2 regions of the Paenibacillus sp. N3/727 genome follow, and region 2 is predicted to be linked to the other one. Evidence: riboswitches for the same ligand, from Rfam matches in the RefSeq annotation. Region 2 holds a riboswitch; the other holds the start of a gene.

Region 1 (7,601 bases), 2.0 Mb from region 2:
TGAACCCGTCCACAAGGGTTTTAGGCATCATTCCCCCCTTGTCCGCATATGGTGTACAAGACCATAGGGACTTGGGGGAAAAAGGCATGTTGGAAACGTCTGTCCAGTTAGGGCAACTCGCGACGATCCTGATTATGGCCGTGGCGCTGGGCTTGGATGCATTTTCACTCGGTATCGGTGTTGGAATGAGAGGCATCCGCCTGAAACATGTCCTGATCATCAGCCTGCTGATCGCCTTTTTCCACACGCTGATGCCGCTGCTCGGGTTGCTTGCTGGCCGTTATGTTGGCGTTTTGCTCGGACAAGTTACGGGGCTCGCCGCAGGAGGCCTGCTTGTGCTGCTGGGCGGACATATGATCTGGAACTCTTTTCGCAAAGAGGAAGGTCGGCCGGTGAATCACACCACGCTGCTCGGAATGCTTCTGTTTTCGCTTAGTGTCAGTATCGACTCTTTTTCGGTAGGGGTTTCGCTTGGCATGTTCGTGAATGATACGGCGATCATTGTAACGTCTTTCGGTGTGGTCGGAGGCTTAATGTCGATTTTCGGACTGATGCTCGGTCGAAAGGCGGGTAGCAGACTCGGTGAATATGGAGAAATGACCGGCGGTGTCATTTTGCTGGCATTTGGTTTGATGTTTATATTTTGATACAATGACGGCAGTAAAAGATACACTTTCGGGGAGGTGGAGACCGTGAAAAACATATTGTTCGTCTGCACCGGCAACACCTGTCGCAGTCCTATGGCTGAAGGTATGCTGCGCAAACTCGCCAAGGGGAGAGGGATTCCGCTTGAAGTTCGTTCCGCAGGTGTTTCGGCTGCAGAAGGAATGCCAATCTCACGTCATGCTGAAGCAGTACTCCGCGATCAGCAGATTAAGGACGGCATGTCCTCCAAGCCACTGAGTATGGATCTTGTCGAGTGGGCAGATCTGATTCTGACATTGACGTTATCCCATAAACAGTATGCGATTCGTCAGTTTCCTTATGCGGCAGATAAGGTTCATACGCTAAAAGAATACGTCGAGAATGATGCGCAGGTGCTTACGGATCTGCAGGAGCAGGACAGTCTGCTGGCGTCCATGGAGATGATGAGATCCCTTGGCATTGAGCTTCAGGAGAAAGACAAGGTTCGGTTAAACGAGCTGCGTCAGCGTATTCCGAGTTTTGATATTTCCGATCCGTTTGGAGGTTCGCTGGAAGAGTATGAGGAGACAGCGGCAGAAATCCGTTCAGCGCTGTTCCGATTGCTGGACAAGCTGGAGAGAGAGTGAGTAACGTGATTTGCGGCTGTACAGTAGTTGTTATACTTGAAGTCATTTACCGATCATAATTATGAATAAATATCCGTTGCTTTTCTTTTCCGTATGTTTTAAGATGAAGGGGAAAAACACGGATTCCGGTGTAACTGGCGACGAAGTGGATGAAACCACGATGGAGCACCGGAACATACGGCCGGTCGCCTGGGCAAAGAGCAATTGGTGCACGATACACGTGCGCGGACTGCTCTTTTTTTCGTCTTTTGCTGACAATTTGGGTTATAATGAAACGAGTTGTTGTACGAGCATTTTGTAAAATGCCGATACAAAAGATGAAACATACGAGGGGGTTTTTCATTATGAAAATCGCATTGGGCACGGATCATGCAGGTATTCGTTTGAAAGAGGAAATTACGGAGGTCATTCGGAATCTCGGGCATGAGGTCGAAGACTTAGGCTGCGGCTGTTCCGACTCGGTAGATTATCCTGACTTTGCGCTTCCGGTATGTGAAAAGGTCGTATCCGGAGAAGCTGACCGTGGAATTCTGATCTGCGGAACGGGAATCGGTATGAGCATTGCGGCGAACAAGGTGCCGGGCATCCGCTGTGCGCTGACGCATGATGTATTTTCGGCAAAAGCTACCCGCGAGCATAATGACAGCAACGTGCTGGCACTTGGCGAACGAGTGGTGGGCCCCGGCCTTGCAGCAGAAATCGTCACAGCTTGGCTGACGACAGACTTCAGTCAGGGTGAGCGGCATGTTGGCAGGGTGAACAAAATCAAGGCCATTGAGGAACGCTATCTGAAAGGATAAGCTCGTACTGCAAGGATGTACGGTAACTAAAGTAACTAAAGTAACTAAAGTAACTAAGTCACTAAGTCACTAAGTAACCTAAGTAACCTAAGTAACTAAGACATCAGGCAGTTGGCTTTCAGACTATCGTATCCAAGGAGGGCTGAAACACATGACAGATTACCCGGTTGATCATGCCTTGAGAGAACAAACGGTAACGATTATGCGAGAATTGGCTGAGGCTGCAGGCCTCAGGGCAGGCAAGGTGCTGGTCGTCGGGACCAGTACAAGTGAAATCACCGGCCGCCAGATCGGTACCGGCGGTGTGCTGGAGACTGCGCAGCAGGTGCTGGACGGAATCGCAGAGGTACAGGCTGAGTTCGGTTTCGATACGGCTTACCAGTGCTGCGAACACCTGAACCGTGCACTTGTTGTAGAACGGGAACTGCTCGAGCGATTGGGACTGACGGAAGTAGCTGCAGTGCCCGTTCCTAAAGCGGGCGGATCTATGGCGTCTGCTGCTTACCGGAGCTTCCATGATCCGTGTCTGGCTGAGAGCATCTCCGCTCATGCGGGTATCGATATCGGTGAGACGATGATCGGAATGCATCTGCGCCGTGTTGCGGTGCCATTTCGGCCGAGTATCCGGTACATCGGGAAGGCTCGTGTGACAGCGGCAATGACGAGACCGAAATTGATCGGTGGAGAACGGGCTGTATATCGGATGGAGCAGGAGAATGATAGGTCGGCATGTGATTAGATGTAGTTGTGATTGATGATTAACCATATATTATTTTTTAATTTAGGGAGGATACGAATATGATGGAACATTTGCGCAAGAGTGACCCGGCAGTACTGGAAGCGATGGATTTGGAACTGAAGCGCCAACGCAGCAACATTGAACTTATCGCTTCGGAGAACATTGTTAGTGAAGCGGTCATGGAAGCAATGGGATCAGTCCTGACGAATAAATATGCAGAAGGCTATCCAGGCAAGCGCTACTATGGCGGCTGCGAGCGTGTTGATATTGTTGAGGAGCTGGCACGTGATCGTGCGAAGCAGCTGTTCGGTGCAGAGCATGCCAACGTTCAGCCTCACTCCGGTGCACAGGCGAACATGGCTGTTTATCTGGCTGCGCTGAAACCGGGCGATACAGTACTTGGTATGAACCTGGCACACGGTGGGCACTTGACGCACGGCAGTCCTGTCAATGCATCCGGCCTTCTGTATAACTTTGTAGCATATGGTGTGCAGGAAGATACCTTCCTTATCGATTATAACGAAGTGCGCAAAGCAGCCTTCAAACATCGTCCGCGTATGATTGTTGCCGGCGCAAGCGCTTATCCGCGAATTATTGATTTTGAAGCACTAGCTTCCATCGCCAACGATGTAGGTGCCTTGTTCATGGTTGATATGGCTCATATCGCAGGGCTTGTTGCTACAGGATTGCATCCGAACCCTGTACCTCACGCACACTTCGTTACAACAACAACTCACAAAACACTGCGCGGACCGCGCGGCGGCTTGATTCTGTGCAAACAGCCATGGGCTGCAGCTATCGACAAAGCGGTATTCCCGGGCACTCAAGGCGGACCACTTATGCACGTCATTGCATCCAAAGCAGTTGCGCTGGGTGAAGCGTTGGACCCATCCTTCAAGGAGCATGCAGAAAAAGTGGTGAAGAACGCCAAAGTACTTGCGGACACACTGATTTCTGAAGGGCTTAACATCGTATCCGGCGGAACCGATAACCACCTGATGCTGGTGGACACCCGTAATTTGGACATTTCCGGTAAAGATGCCGAGAAAGTGCTGGATTCTATCGGTATTACCGTGAACAAGAACGCGATTCCATTTGACCCTACAAGTCCGTTTGTAACAAGCGGTATCCGGATCGGTACCCCAGCTGTGACTTCCCGTGGCATGGATGAGGAAGCTATGGTTACGATCGGTAAAGTTATTGCTATGACCCTCCGTCAGCCGAAGGATGAGGAAACACTCACTAAAGCTGGACGTATGGTGGCTGAATTGACAGAGCAATATCCGCTTTATCCGGAATTAAAATACTAATCAATGCGAACTTGGTTAGGTGAGGTATTGTAAGGTGCTCTTCAGGCCCCGTCTTCGTAGAAGGCGGGGCTTTTGGTTCTGTCAGCGCGATTTGGCATCTTTTTGAACGGAATGGAAACGATAGTATAATGCCAGGTTTTTCTTTAAATATAGGAAAGTATGCATTTTTATATGTATACTTGGCCTATATTTCTCCGCGAAACGTGAGCTTCACCGATAAGAACGGTGAAGCCGTTTACGCTTGTTCCGCCGGACTTTTACGTAGGTAAGAAACATGACGGATACAGGTGTAAAATCATCTCACGGAGTGATATAATAGACAAGATTTATGGAGCTCACTAGATTTTACGCCCATATTGAACAAGCAGAAACGATTTCGTTGTCCTTTTCCAAAGGGCGATGACGTTTCTGCGAGAAATATAAAAAAGTATAAAATTCCATTTTGTGCTTTCTTATATTTCAACATATCGTAACCAACCGGAGGGACTTGACATGGGAAAATTGGTGATTTGTGATCACCCATTGATTCAACACAAACTGACATTTATCCGCGATATGCGGACCAACACGAAGGATTTTCGCGAGCTGGTTGACGAAGTAGCCACACTGATGGCTTATGAGATAACCCGCAGTATTCCGCTGGAATCGATTTCCGTACAAACTCCGGTAGCTGAGACCGAAGGAAAGGTTATTTCCGGCCGCATGCTGGGTCTGATTCCGATTTTGCGTGCCGGTCTGGGTATGCTTGATGGTGTTGTTAAACTGCTGCCTGCGGCTAAGGTAGGTCATGTAGGCCTGTTCCGCGATCCTGAGACTCTGCAGCCGGTGGAGTACTACACGAAACTTCCAACGGATGTAACAGAGCGGGAGTTGATCGTCATTGATCCGATGCTCGCAACGGGAGGATCCGCTATCGCGGCAATCGACGTCCTGAAGAAACGTGGCTGCACGCAGATTAAGATGATGAACCTGGTGGCTGCACCTGAAGGTGTTAAGGCTGTACAAGAGGCGCATCCCGATGTTGATATCTATGTAGCTGCTTTGGACAAGGGTCTGGATGATCATGGCTATATCATACCTGGACTAGGTGATGCAGGAGACCGACTTTACGGAACCAAGTAACAACGTGTACGTATAAGTATGGAATGTATGTAAAGAGGGGGAAGCGAACATGTCTAAAGTGAAAGTGATGACCATATTCGGCGTTCGTCCTGAAGCAATCAAAATGGCGCCGCTCATTCTGGAATTGCAGCGTCACCCTGAGCATATTGAATCGGTGGTCTGCGTTACGGCGCAGCACCGTCAAATGCTCGATCAGGTGCTGGATGTGTTTAAGATTGTCCCGGACTATGATCTCGATGTAATGAAAGACCGGCAGACACTGAATGAGATAACCATCCGTGTGCTGGAAGGTCTGGAGCCCGTTCTGCGGGAAGCTAAGCCTGATATCGTGTTGGTACACGGTGATACGCTGACGACGTTCCTCGCCAGCTATGCGGCGTTTTTACAGAAAATTCAAGTAGGGCATGTGGAAGCGGGGCTTCGTACATGGAACAAGCTCTCCCCGTATCCGGAAGAGATGAACCGACAGCTAACTGGCGTTCTCTCGGATATTCATTTCGCTCCAACGGATTGGTCTGCGGATAACCTGCGTAAAGAGAACAAAAACGAGTCAACCATTTACGTCACAGGCAACACAGTAACAGATGTGTTTCAATATACGGTACAGCCCGATTACACACATCCCGTTCTGGACTGGGCGTCAGGCAAACGTCTGATTCTCATGACAGCGCATCGGCGTGAATCCCAGGGAGAGCCGCATCGTAATATTTTCCGTGCAATTAAACGTATAGCGGATGAGTTCGAGGATATCGCGATTGTTTACCCGGTGCATCCGAGCCCTGCGGTCAAGGAGCCTGCACACGAAATCTTGGGCAGTCATCCTCGCATCAAGCTTATCGACCCGCTGGATGTGGTAGATTTTCATAACATCTATGCCCATACGCACCTGATATTAACAGATTCTGGTGGTATGCAGGAGGAAGCTCCTTCGTTCGGCGTGCCTGTATTGGTGCTTCGCGACACGACAGAACGGCCGGAAGGCATAGATGCTGGAACGCTTGAACTGGTGGGAACGCACGAAGAGGATGTTTATGGGCGGACAAAGGCTCTGCTTACCGATAAAGAACTGTATGACTCCATGAGTCAGGCAGCAAATCCTTACGGTGACGGCCATGCTTCCGAACGCATTGTCAATGCGATTTTGCACCATTTTGGTGTTGTAAGTGAACGCCCAGAAAAATTTCACAGAATGTTCACAAAAACATAAATAAGTGGCTTCTGGTGACAAAGTTCACAGCATACAGTTGTACTGTACGGTTCTGGCGGCGTTTTGCGCAATTCAGATTGCGTAAAACGCCTGATTTTACACGCTAAAATGGAGTTGTCGATTGATTGACAAAGCCTTGTTATATTCAGTAAAATGAGTTGGGATTAGAGGTTTATATGAAAAATCCGAATAGTCAAGAACACCCTTGGTTGATTGCACTTTATATTAGTGGTGCCGGTGGTTTGCTGGCAGTTTACATCCTTATCGGTTTTTTCGGAGGGAAGTGGCTGGCTGAAATGCTGGACGGGCCCAGATACTGGCTTGCGATTGGAACCGTTACAGGGCTCTTTGTAGGGATTTTGAATATTGCTCTTCTCATTAAAAAGTTTTTGGGGGCGCAAAGTGAATGATTTGACGACATCCATTGTGAACGCTGTAACGAGAGTGACACTGCTCTTATTGTCCGTCTTCTTCATGGGATGGGCTTTATATGTCGACTATCGCCCGATTTTTGTAGGACTTATATTGGGTTTGGCAGGCGGCTTGATCAATGTTCGCTTTCTTTCCTTTAAAGTACGGCAGTTGGCTGACTTGGCAATTAGCCAGGAACGTAAACGGTTCAGCTTTGGATTTGTCACAAGACTTTGCATCGCGTTTCTGATTGTGATGATTGCGGCGAAGCTCGAGCAAGTATCGCTCGGTGCAACCATTGCCGGACTGTTCATCCCCCAACTGTTGACCATTCCAGTCAGCATTATTGTTAGCTTGCGAAACAAGAATTGATTAGCGCTAATTGGAAAGGGGTGAAAACAATTAAATGCATGAATCACCAATTATTAAACTTGGCGGATTTAATCTAGATCTGTCGGCCGTGCTAATGCTTTTGGTAACCGGGATTATTGTATTTGTACTGGTACGGTTATCAGTTCGAAATCTATCCGTAGAAAACCCTTCCAAGCTTCAAAATTTTATGGAATGGGTCGTTGAATTTGTACAAGGTATCGTATCGAGTGCCATGGATCTGAAAAAGGGCAAACCATACATATCGCTTGGGTTGACATTGATATTGTTTATCTTTGTAGCTAACCTGCTGGGATTGCCGTTTTCTGTAATCACCGATTTACCGGCCGATTTCAAAGTTTTCGGTAAACC
Region 2 (7,601 bases):
CTTCTGATGTTCGTTCCGCATTTAATAAAAACGGCGGAAACATGGGTGTGAGTGGATCTGTCGCGTATATGTTTGATGCGACCGCTGTTATTGGTGTTACAGGCAAGAGCTTGGATGAAGTATTTGAGCTGTTGATGGAAGCTGATGTAGAGGTTCGCGATATCATGGAAGAAGATGAGTCTGTCATTGTATATTCGGAACCGGATCAGTTCCATGAGGTGCAAGAAGCGTTCAGAAACGCTGGTATTTCTGATTTTACCGTTGCTGAGTTAACGATGCTTGCGCAAAACTATGTTGAACTTCCTGCAGATGCCGTAGCACAATTCGATAAGTTGATTGATGCACTGGAAGATCTGGAAGATGTTCAGCAAGTGTATCATAACGTGGATTCTGAAGAGTAAATCTGATGAATTAAAATTATGATAAATATCTCCTCATGAATGAATTGAAAAATTCATAATGAGGAGGTATTTTTTATACTGTTGGAAGAAGAGGAGAAACACCTACATAATGAATTTACATATTACTAAAGAACTAAATAAAAATGATAAGTATCATGTTAATAATCAGCTTTTTAAGTTTAATTTGAAGAATTTCCCGGTGGATTTAGGTGGAAGATACCAAGAAATTAATTTATTTCTGAAGGATGAAAGCGGCAAGGTTCGCGGTGGAATATTAGGTGAAATTTGCTGGAATTGGTTAGAGATTCATACTTTTATAATTGATGAAGACATGCGTAAATCGGGTTATGGAACTAAACTATTATTAGAAATAGAACAAATAGCTTTGGAGACGAGTTGTGACTTCATAAAAGTAGATACTTTAAGTTTTCAAGCATTAGATTTTTATAAAAAACACGGGTTTCAAGAGTTTGGTACCCTTGATAATGTCGGAAGAGATTTTAAGCATTACTATCTAAAAAAAGATTTATAGACAGTTTAATGATTGCATTAATTGAAAACACCTTTTAAAAGAAAAAAGCTCAGATAATTAACTCTGAGCTTTTTTCTTTTATCAAATTCATATTGACCCTGACATTAGTGTCATCGTTTATAATCAGATTAAACCCATACAATTACAATTGGAGGCATGACACTTGAGAATTGGAGAACTCGCCAATCGAACCGGCGTTAGCATTCGCTCCCTTCGTTATTATGAGCAGCAGGGCTTGCTTGCCCCCAAACGGCATGATAACGGATATCGTGAATATTCCTCATTCATGATTGAACAAGTGCAGACTATTCAATTTTACTTGAAATTAGGTTTGACTACTGAACAAATCGCCGGCTTTCTGAATTGCGTGTTGAAGAACAAAGAAGCATTTTGTAAAGAGGTTCTCCCGGTATATCAACAGAAACTGAAGGAAATTGATGGTCAAATCAAACAGCTCGAGAACATAAAGTCAAACCTGGAGGAACGCATAAGCTCGATTATTCAAGAACACCCAGCAAGTAAAATCAATTCCTGGAAAGTGGGATGCAACGATGAATGAACCAATGATTCACATTTTAGGTATATCCGGAAGTCTCCGTAACCGTTCTTCTAATACAAATCTGTTACGAGCAGCTGCGGCGTTGGCACCTAAACATATTAACCTCACGATTTTCGATAGATTAGGTGATCTTCCGCATTTCAATCCCGAAATTGACGGAGAGGAAGCACCGGAAGCCGTTATCGCTTTCCGGAACCAACTTATGTCCGTAGATGGCGTGTTAATTAGCACACCGGAATATGCAAGCGGAGTACCAGGCGTTCTTAAGAACGCAATCGACTGGACGGTGTCATCAGGAGAGTTGTATAACAAACCTACTGGTGTGTTGAGTGCCTCACCACATCCAGCAGGTGGTGAAAATGCTCATGCGTCACTTTTAATGACTCTGAATATGTTGAATGCACATATAGTCTCTGGGGGAACGATGTGTATTCCACAAATAAGTTTGAAAATGAATGCAGCGGGAGACATCACGGACAATGATTTGGCAAAGGAAATAACAGCAGTGCTTCATGCTCTGGAAAAAGCTTTGAATACCGAGTTATAAACAATTTTATTTACAAAGGGGATAGCAGAATGCTTGAGACAATGACAAAAGAGAATTTTTCAGAACTCATCGACAAAGGTTTAACGCTGGTTCAATTTTGGGCACCTTGGTGCGGACCTTGTAAAATGCAGCTTCCCATTGTGGAAGAGCTTTCCGTCGAACTACAAGATTCTATACTCATCGGTAAAGTGAATGCAGATGAAGAGCCCGAGCTCGCTTCTAAGTATGGCGTGATGGGTCTTCCGACACTGATTCTAATTAAAAACGGCCAACCGGTGGAAAAACTAGTTGGCTTGCAGCGGAAAAATTCCATTATAGGCAAAATCCAAACTCACCAATAAAGTACCCCTTCATGTTGCAAATAGGCGAAGATTTCAGTATGATTTACGTGACAAATGAAATGCTTATGTGTGACTGGCGGAACATGGGTAACCATGAGGGAGCACATGAATGGCAGCGGCCGTACGCCTGGGCAGAGGTAAGGAGTTTCTTTCTCCTTGCCTCTTTTATTTTTGAGATAAGAGAGCATAGACTTCGGAGTGAACTGCATCTTTATCTCGCAAGAATAAAACTACCGCTATGAGCGGTAAAATGGGGGATATGCCAATGTTGCAAACTAAGAAAATAATGCTGCTCGGTTCGGGAGAACTAGGTAAGGAAGTTTTGATCGAAGCTCAGCGTCTGGGAGTTGAGACGGTAGCGGTTGATCGTTACGCTCATGCACCTGCCATGCAGGTAGCCCACCGTCATTATGTGATCGATATGCTGGATGGTGAGCGGTTGCGGGAAATTATCAAACAGGAAAACCCGGATCTTATTGTACCCGAGATTGAAGCATTAGCGACTTCAGAGCTTTTAAAACTGGAGGAAGAAGGCCATCGGGTCATTCCAACAGCCCGCGCTGCGAAGCTGACGATGGATCGGGAAGGGATTAGACGTCTTGCATCAGAGAAACTGGGCCTGCCAACAGCCGGTTATAAATTTGCTGACACGTATGATCAGTTTGTTCAAGCGGTAAAGGAGATGGGGTATCCTTGCGTTATCAAACCTCTGATGAGTTCTTCAGGAAAAGGACAAAGTGTTTGCCGTGAAGAGAAGGACATTGAACAGTGCTGGAACGTAGCAATGGAAGGTGGCCGGGTTCAGAACGGGCGGGTTATTATTGAAGAGTTCATCCGCTTTGAGTCTGAAATCACGCTGCTTACGGTTCGTTCCATAAGTGGAACAAGCTTCTGCGCACCAATCGGACATATTCAGGAAAACGGGGATTACATTGAGTCCTGGCAGCCGCATGATATGACAGAGGATCAGATTAAAGAAGCAAAGCATATTGCTGGAGCCATAACAGACGAACTAGGCGGATATGGTCTGTTTGGTGTTGAACTCTTTTTAACGGAGGATAAAGTTTATTTCAGCGAAGTTTCTCCGCGGCCGCATGATACTGGACTCGTGACACTTGTAACGCAAAATCTTTCTGAATTTGCACTACACGTTCGGGCAATCCTCGGTTATCCAATCCCTGAAATCGTACTTATGACGCCGGGAGCCAGCCGTCCATTGAAAGCAAGCCTTGAACTCGAACACTATCGTATTACCGGTGTGGAGAAGGCATTATCGGTCCCGAACACGCAGGTTCGTGTATTTGGCAAGCCGGTTACAAAGGCAGGTCGGAGAATGGCGGTCGCTTTATCAACGTCCGATTCGGTTGAAAATGCACGGAGACAGGCGAAATTGGCACTCGATGAGCTTGCTGTTGTAGAATCTTAACTATACGAGGTTTTTTGAAAAGTATCGGAGTTCGTTTCTCTTGACCGTGTCATGGAAGATCCACAATGGACGTTGAAGACTTTAGTTCGGGGGTCGTTGTTCTCACCTATCATCCTGTCAAAGAGTGACAAGTTAAATGAAATGCTATGGTTGAGATAGAGCTGTGTGAGTGTTGTAATCTCCGACACTTGCACAGCTCTTTTAAGACTTTACAATCTCTTCAACTAACAAGTATATTAAGTTATTATTACTTAAAAAATTGGGGGATGGGTGAACAATGAAAACATATCTGTATTTTGTTCGTCATGGAATTGCTCCATTTTCTTTGGAACTTGAGCGCTCGGGAGGTGCGAGCTTGAACGATCAAGGGAAATCCGATGCTAAAAGAGTAGCAGAGCTGTTAAGAGACGAAGGAATTGATGTGATCGTCTCCAGTTCGTATAACAGGGCAAGAGAAACATTAGCTCCACTTGCTGAACTGCTACAGAAAGAGATCATTTTGTATAACGAGCTTATTGAAAGACCAATTGGTACTTTGAATGAAGCTGTATCCGATGAGGAGCTGTTAATAGGAATTGAACAATCTTTTATCGATATAGATTATTGCATGCCTGAAGGGGAGACAACTAGGCAGTCGCAGGAACGGGCTATACCGATCATTATGCGACTGCTCTCGGAATATAAAGGCAAGAAAATCGCGCTTGGCACCCACGGAAATATAATGACGATCATATTGAATTATTTCGATTCTAATTATGGCTTTGAATTTTGGAAGGGGACAAGCAAACCTGATATTTATAAATTGGAATTCCAAGATAATCAGCTGAGCCATGTTCAGCGGTTGTGGAGTCCCGCATAAAGCAAAGTTAAATATGTAAACGTTTTAATTGGTTGGCCATCGTCGTGCAACACAACGCGCGGTGCGAAAAACTCCAAGCGAAAGTGAGTGAGGAACAGTGTTCACAATTATTAAGGGACCCTATTTGCAATGGCCTACGGTGGACTCCATGACGATCATGTGGGAAACATCTGAGCCGGCATCCTCCAGAGTAGATGTTCTATTAGCAGAGAGAATCCATAGTGGATATCAAGGTAATTACAAAAAACCGGAGCAAGTGATCACAACCGTCTCAAATGAGGGGCATTCAAAAATTCACCAGCTCACAGTGAATGGCCTTGAAGCAGGGACGGTTTATTTTTACCAAATACATTCAGGTAACGGACAAATCAATGTAGAGTCAGGACCACATCCTTTTAAGACAACCATATCTGAAGGCGTGCCGTTTTCATTTACGGTAACAAGTGAGACAGGTGGATACAGCGGATTCGATCAGACGGATGGAATGATAAACAGAAACATTTTCAGCCAAATGCAAAAATATCGTCCTGACTTTACGTTGTTCATAGGTGATATCGTGAATGACGGAAGTAATTATGATGACTGGTATACATATTTTTTGGCCCCGGCCGCAAATTTTTGACAAGTACACCGTTCTACAGTTGTCTCGGTAACCATGAAAATAATGGTTCTTGGTATTATGATTTCTTCGCATTTGAATCGCCTAAAAACTACTATTCATTTGACTACGGAGATGTTCACTTTACTTGCCTGGATAGTACTGATTTTATTAAACCGGACCATTTCCGAACAGCTTAGAAGAAATTGGTCCAGGCAACGAGCAATATGAATTTCTGATCAACGATTTACAATCCTCCACTGCAAAGTGGAAAGTCGTTTATTTTCATTACCCGCCGTATATATCTGGAGGATATCAGGTGGAAGATTTGCGACAGCTTTGTCCTGTATTGGAGCAATATGGAGTGGATATCGTCTTCAATTCACATACGATTGTTTATGAACGGAGTCATCCTCTTCGTGAAGGAAAGGTTGATTTTGACGATGGCATTGTCTATATTGTTGCGGGTGGTGCCGGATCCATGCCGGAATGGCTGCTGCCGAAGAGAGAGTGGCACACAGCGCAATCCTTGGCGGTACCTCATTTTGTTCAGGTGGTTGCAACTTCCGATAACTTGGAAGTGAGGGCTATTGACGAAGAGGGGCGACTCTTTGATAAATGGCATGTGAAGAAAAACGCGGATGGCAAAAAACTATTTTTCTAGTGTGTGACTACACATGGTATTAATCAATTAAATCTAACAATCGGCATAAACGGTATAAATAGTACCCGCCGCGAAGTTGTTCTTGGTTAATGTTGTTCAGGTACGCCAGCGAGTCTTGAGCGATTTTTTTCGCATGCTCCAGATCGTTATGATCCATTGCCCCGATCGCTTGTTTAAGCCCCACTAAGTCATATGAATAGACAGCCGGTCGCAAGGTGCGTAGCAGGAGGATTTTACGAATTTGAGATTGATTAAATATTCGGTACCTATTTCGTGAATCTCGTGAAGAAGTGATAAGTCCGATCTTATCCCAGTATCGGATTGTTGAACTTGGGATGTTCGTCGCAGCAGAGACCTCCCCGATGGTCATCCATTCTTTGCTTCTACCTGAGTTCAGGAAGTTAAGTTCATTAGACGCCAAGACGTGAATCGTTTCTTCAGCCAGAATTATATCACGATACAGGTTGGCCTGAACTTGGTTAACCAATCGGAGTGCAGTATCCACTTCTTCAGATTGAATCTTGCGTAGAACGTCTTTCGTTACGTCCATCCCAAAACCTGGGGCCATAGCTTGAATACATTCAAAATAAGCGATATGCTCCACTGTATAGATCCGATAACCGCTTGCTGAACGCTTTGTAGGGGGAACAATTCCCTGTGCTTCATAATTTCTTAGGGCACTTGTACTTATATTAAGTTTAGTTGCGATATCTATCGGTCTTAAATTCATGGGTCACCTCAACATTCATGCTAATTAAGATTAAAGCACACTTATAAAGTTTTTTAAATTTACTTAAGATAAAACAACAGATTTGATTGAGAAAGTTTAGAGTTAGCGTGAATGTTGTACGATAAAAGAGTAAAGCATAATTGCTCTGATGGTAAAAGAGCTTTTCAAAGCTTGTCCAGAGAAAGAGAGGGAACAACGAATGATCACTAACGAATTTGACCGACAAGTGGAGAATTTAATTCAAAAAGGCTATCCTTCGATTGCAGGGTTAAATGAGGTTGAATTCAGAAGTCAGCTTCAGCCTCTCAAAACAAAAACAATAGAGTTTGAGAAGAATGAGGAAGATCGAGAAGGTTTTATTCCTTATGTGATCGTCATCAAAAGCGAGTGGGTGGATGGTGAGAAGGCGATGCAACTCGTAGAGCGAAAAAATCAAAAAGGATTTAGCGTTATGGATGCTGATGATATTCAGAGATTTAAACCTATTGAGGGGATAGAACTACCAAATGGAATAGCATACCTGGCCATGGATATAGATACAGGTACAGAAACTCGTAATGTGACACCAAACGAAGCACTCAAGACGATTGTAAACGACAACCGCTCTCCACTTACCCTGGAAGAGGGGATAGCTGTTATAACACATAACCCTGATATATTAATGAAAAATAGCGGATTCTCACTGCTTGGTTCTCGCTGTGGAGACCGCAGGGTTACCGCCTTATGGATTAGTGCCGGGAAACCGAAGCTTGGCTGGTGTTGGGCGGGCAATCCACATACATGGTTGGGCTCAGCATCATGTAGTTCAAGAGTTGGAATGTAACACGCAAACCGACTGACATAAAAAGGACTGTTCAGTCATCGTGAACAGTCCTTTCTTCTTTATGAGATTCCACAAATTTTACCGCTTTTATAACCATGGCTGCAGCCTAGTCACGCTTCAT

Evidence for each region. Region 2 has a riboswitch for ZMP and ZTP ahead of purT (phosphoribosylglycinamide formyltransferase 2). Riboswitches for the same ligand answer to the same signal wherever they lie in the genome.
Region 1: it holds a riboswitch for ZMP and ZTP, as region 2 does, so the genes downstream of both, rpiB (ribose 5-phosphate isomerase B) here and purT (phosphoribosylglycinamide formyltransferase 2) in region 2, are expected to answer to the same signal.

Annotation. Positions count from the first base shown of each region.
Region 1 covers NZ_CP093336.1:5,875,913-5,883,513, reverse strand. The annotation lists gene MNQ98_RS27515 (manganese efflux pump MntP) at 87-647, shown strand; gene MNQ98_RS27510 (low molecular weight protein arginine phosphatase) at 693-1,271, shown strand; ZMP/ZTP riboswitch at 1,392-1,473, shown strand; gene rpiB (ribose 5-phosphate isomerase B) at 1,616-2,071, shown strand; gene MNQ98_RS27500 (TIGR01440 family protein) at 2,223-2,810, shown strand; gene MNQ98_RS27495 (serine hydroxymethyltransferase) at 2,870-4,120, shown strand; gene upp (uracil phosphoribosyltransferase) at 4,613-5,242, shown strand; gene wecB (non-hydrolyzing UDP-N-acetylglucosamine 2-epimerase) at 5,292-6,449, shown strand; gene MNQ98_RS27480 (AtpZ/AtpI family protein) at 6,626-6,859, shown strand; gene MNQ98_RS27475 (ATP synthase subunit I) at 6,852-7,232, shown strand; gene atpB (F0F1 ATP synthase subunit A) at 7,267-7,601, shown strand, end outside.
Region 2 covers NZ_CP093336.1:3,918,534-3,926,134, reverse strand. The annotation lists gene MNQ98_RS17935 (YebC/PmpR family DNA-binding transcriptional regulator) at 1-401, shown strand, start outside; gene MNQ98_RS17930 (GNAT family N-acetyltransferase) at 511-933, shown strand; gene MNQ98_RS17925 (MerR family transcriptional regulator) at 1,097-1,492, shown strand; gene MNQ98_RS17920 (NADPH-dependent FMN reductase) at 1,485-2,039, shown strand; gene trxA (thioredoxin) at 2,069-2,380, shown strand; ZMP/ZTP riboswitch at 2,440-2,520, shown strand; gene purT (phosphoribosylglycinamide formyltransferase 2) at 2,646-3,806, shown strand; gene MNQ98_RS17905 (histidine phosphatase family protein) at 4,084-4,665, shown strand; gene MNQ98_RS17900 (fibronectin type III domain-containing protein) at 4,790-5,287, shown strand; gene MNQ98_RS17895 (metallophosphoesterase) at 5,469-5,927, shown strand; gene MNQ98_RS17890 (MerR family DNA-binding transcriptional regulator) at 5,947-6,657, opposite strand; gene MNQ98_RS17885 (DUF5701 family protein) at 6,806-7,480, shown strand.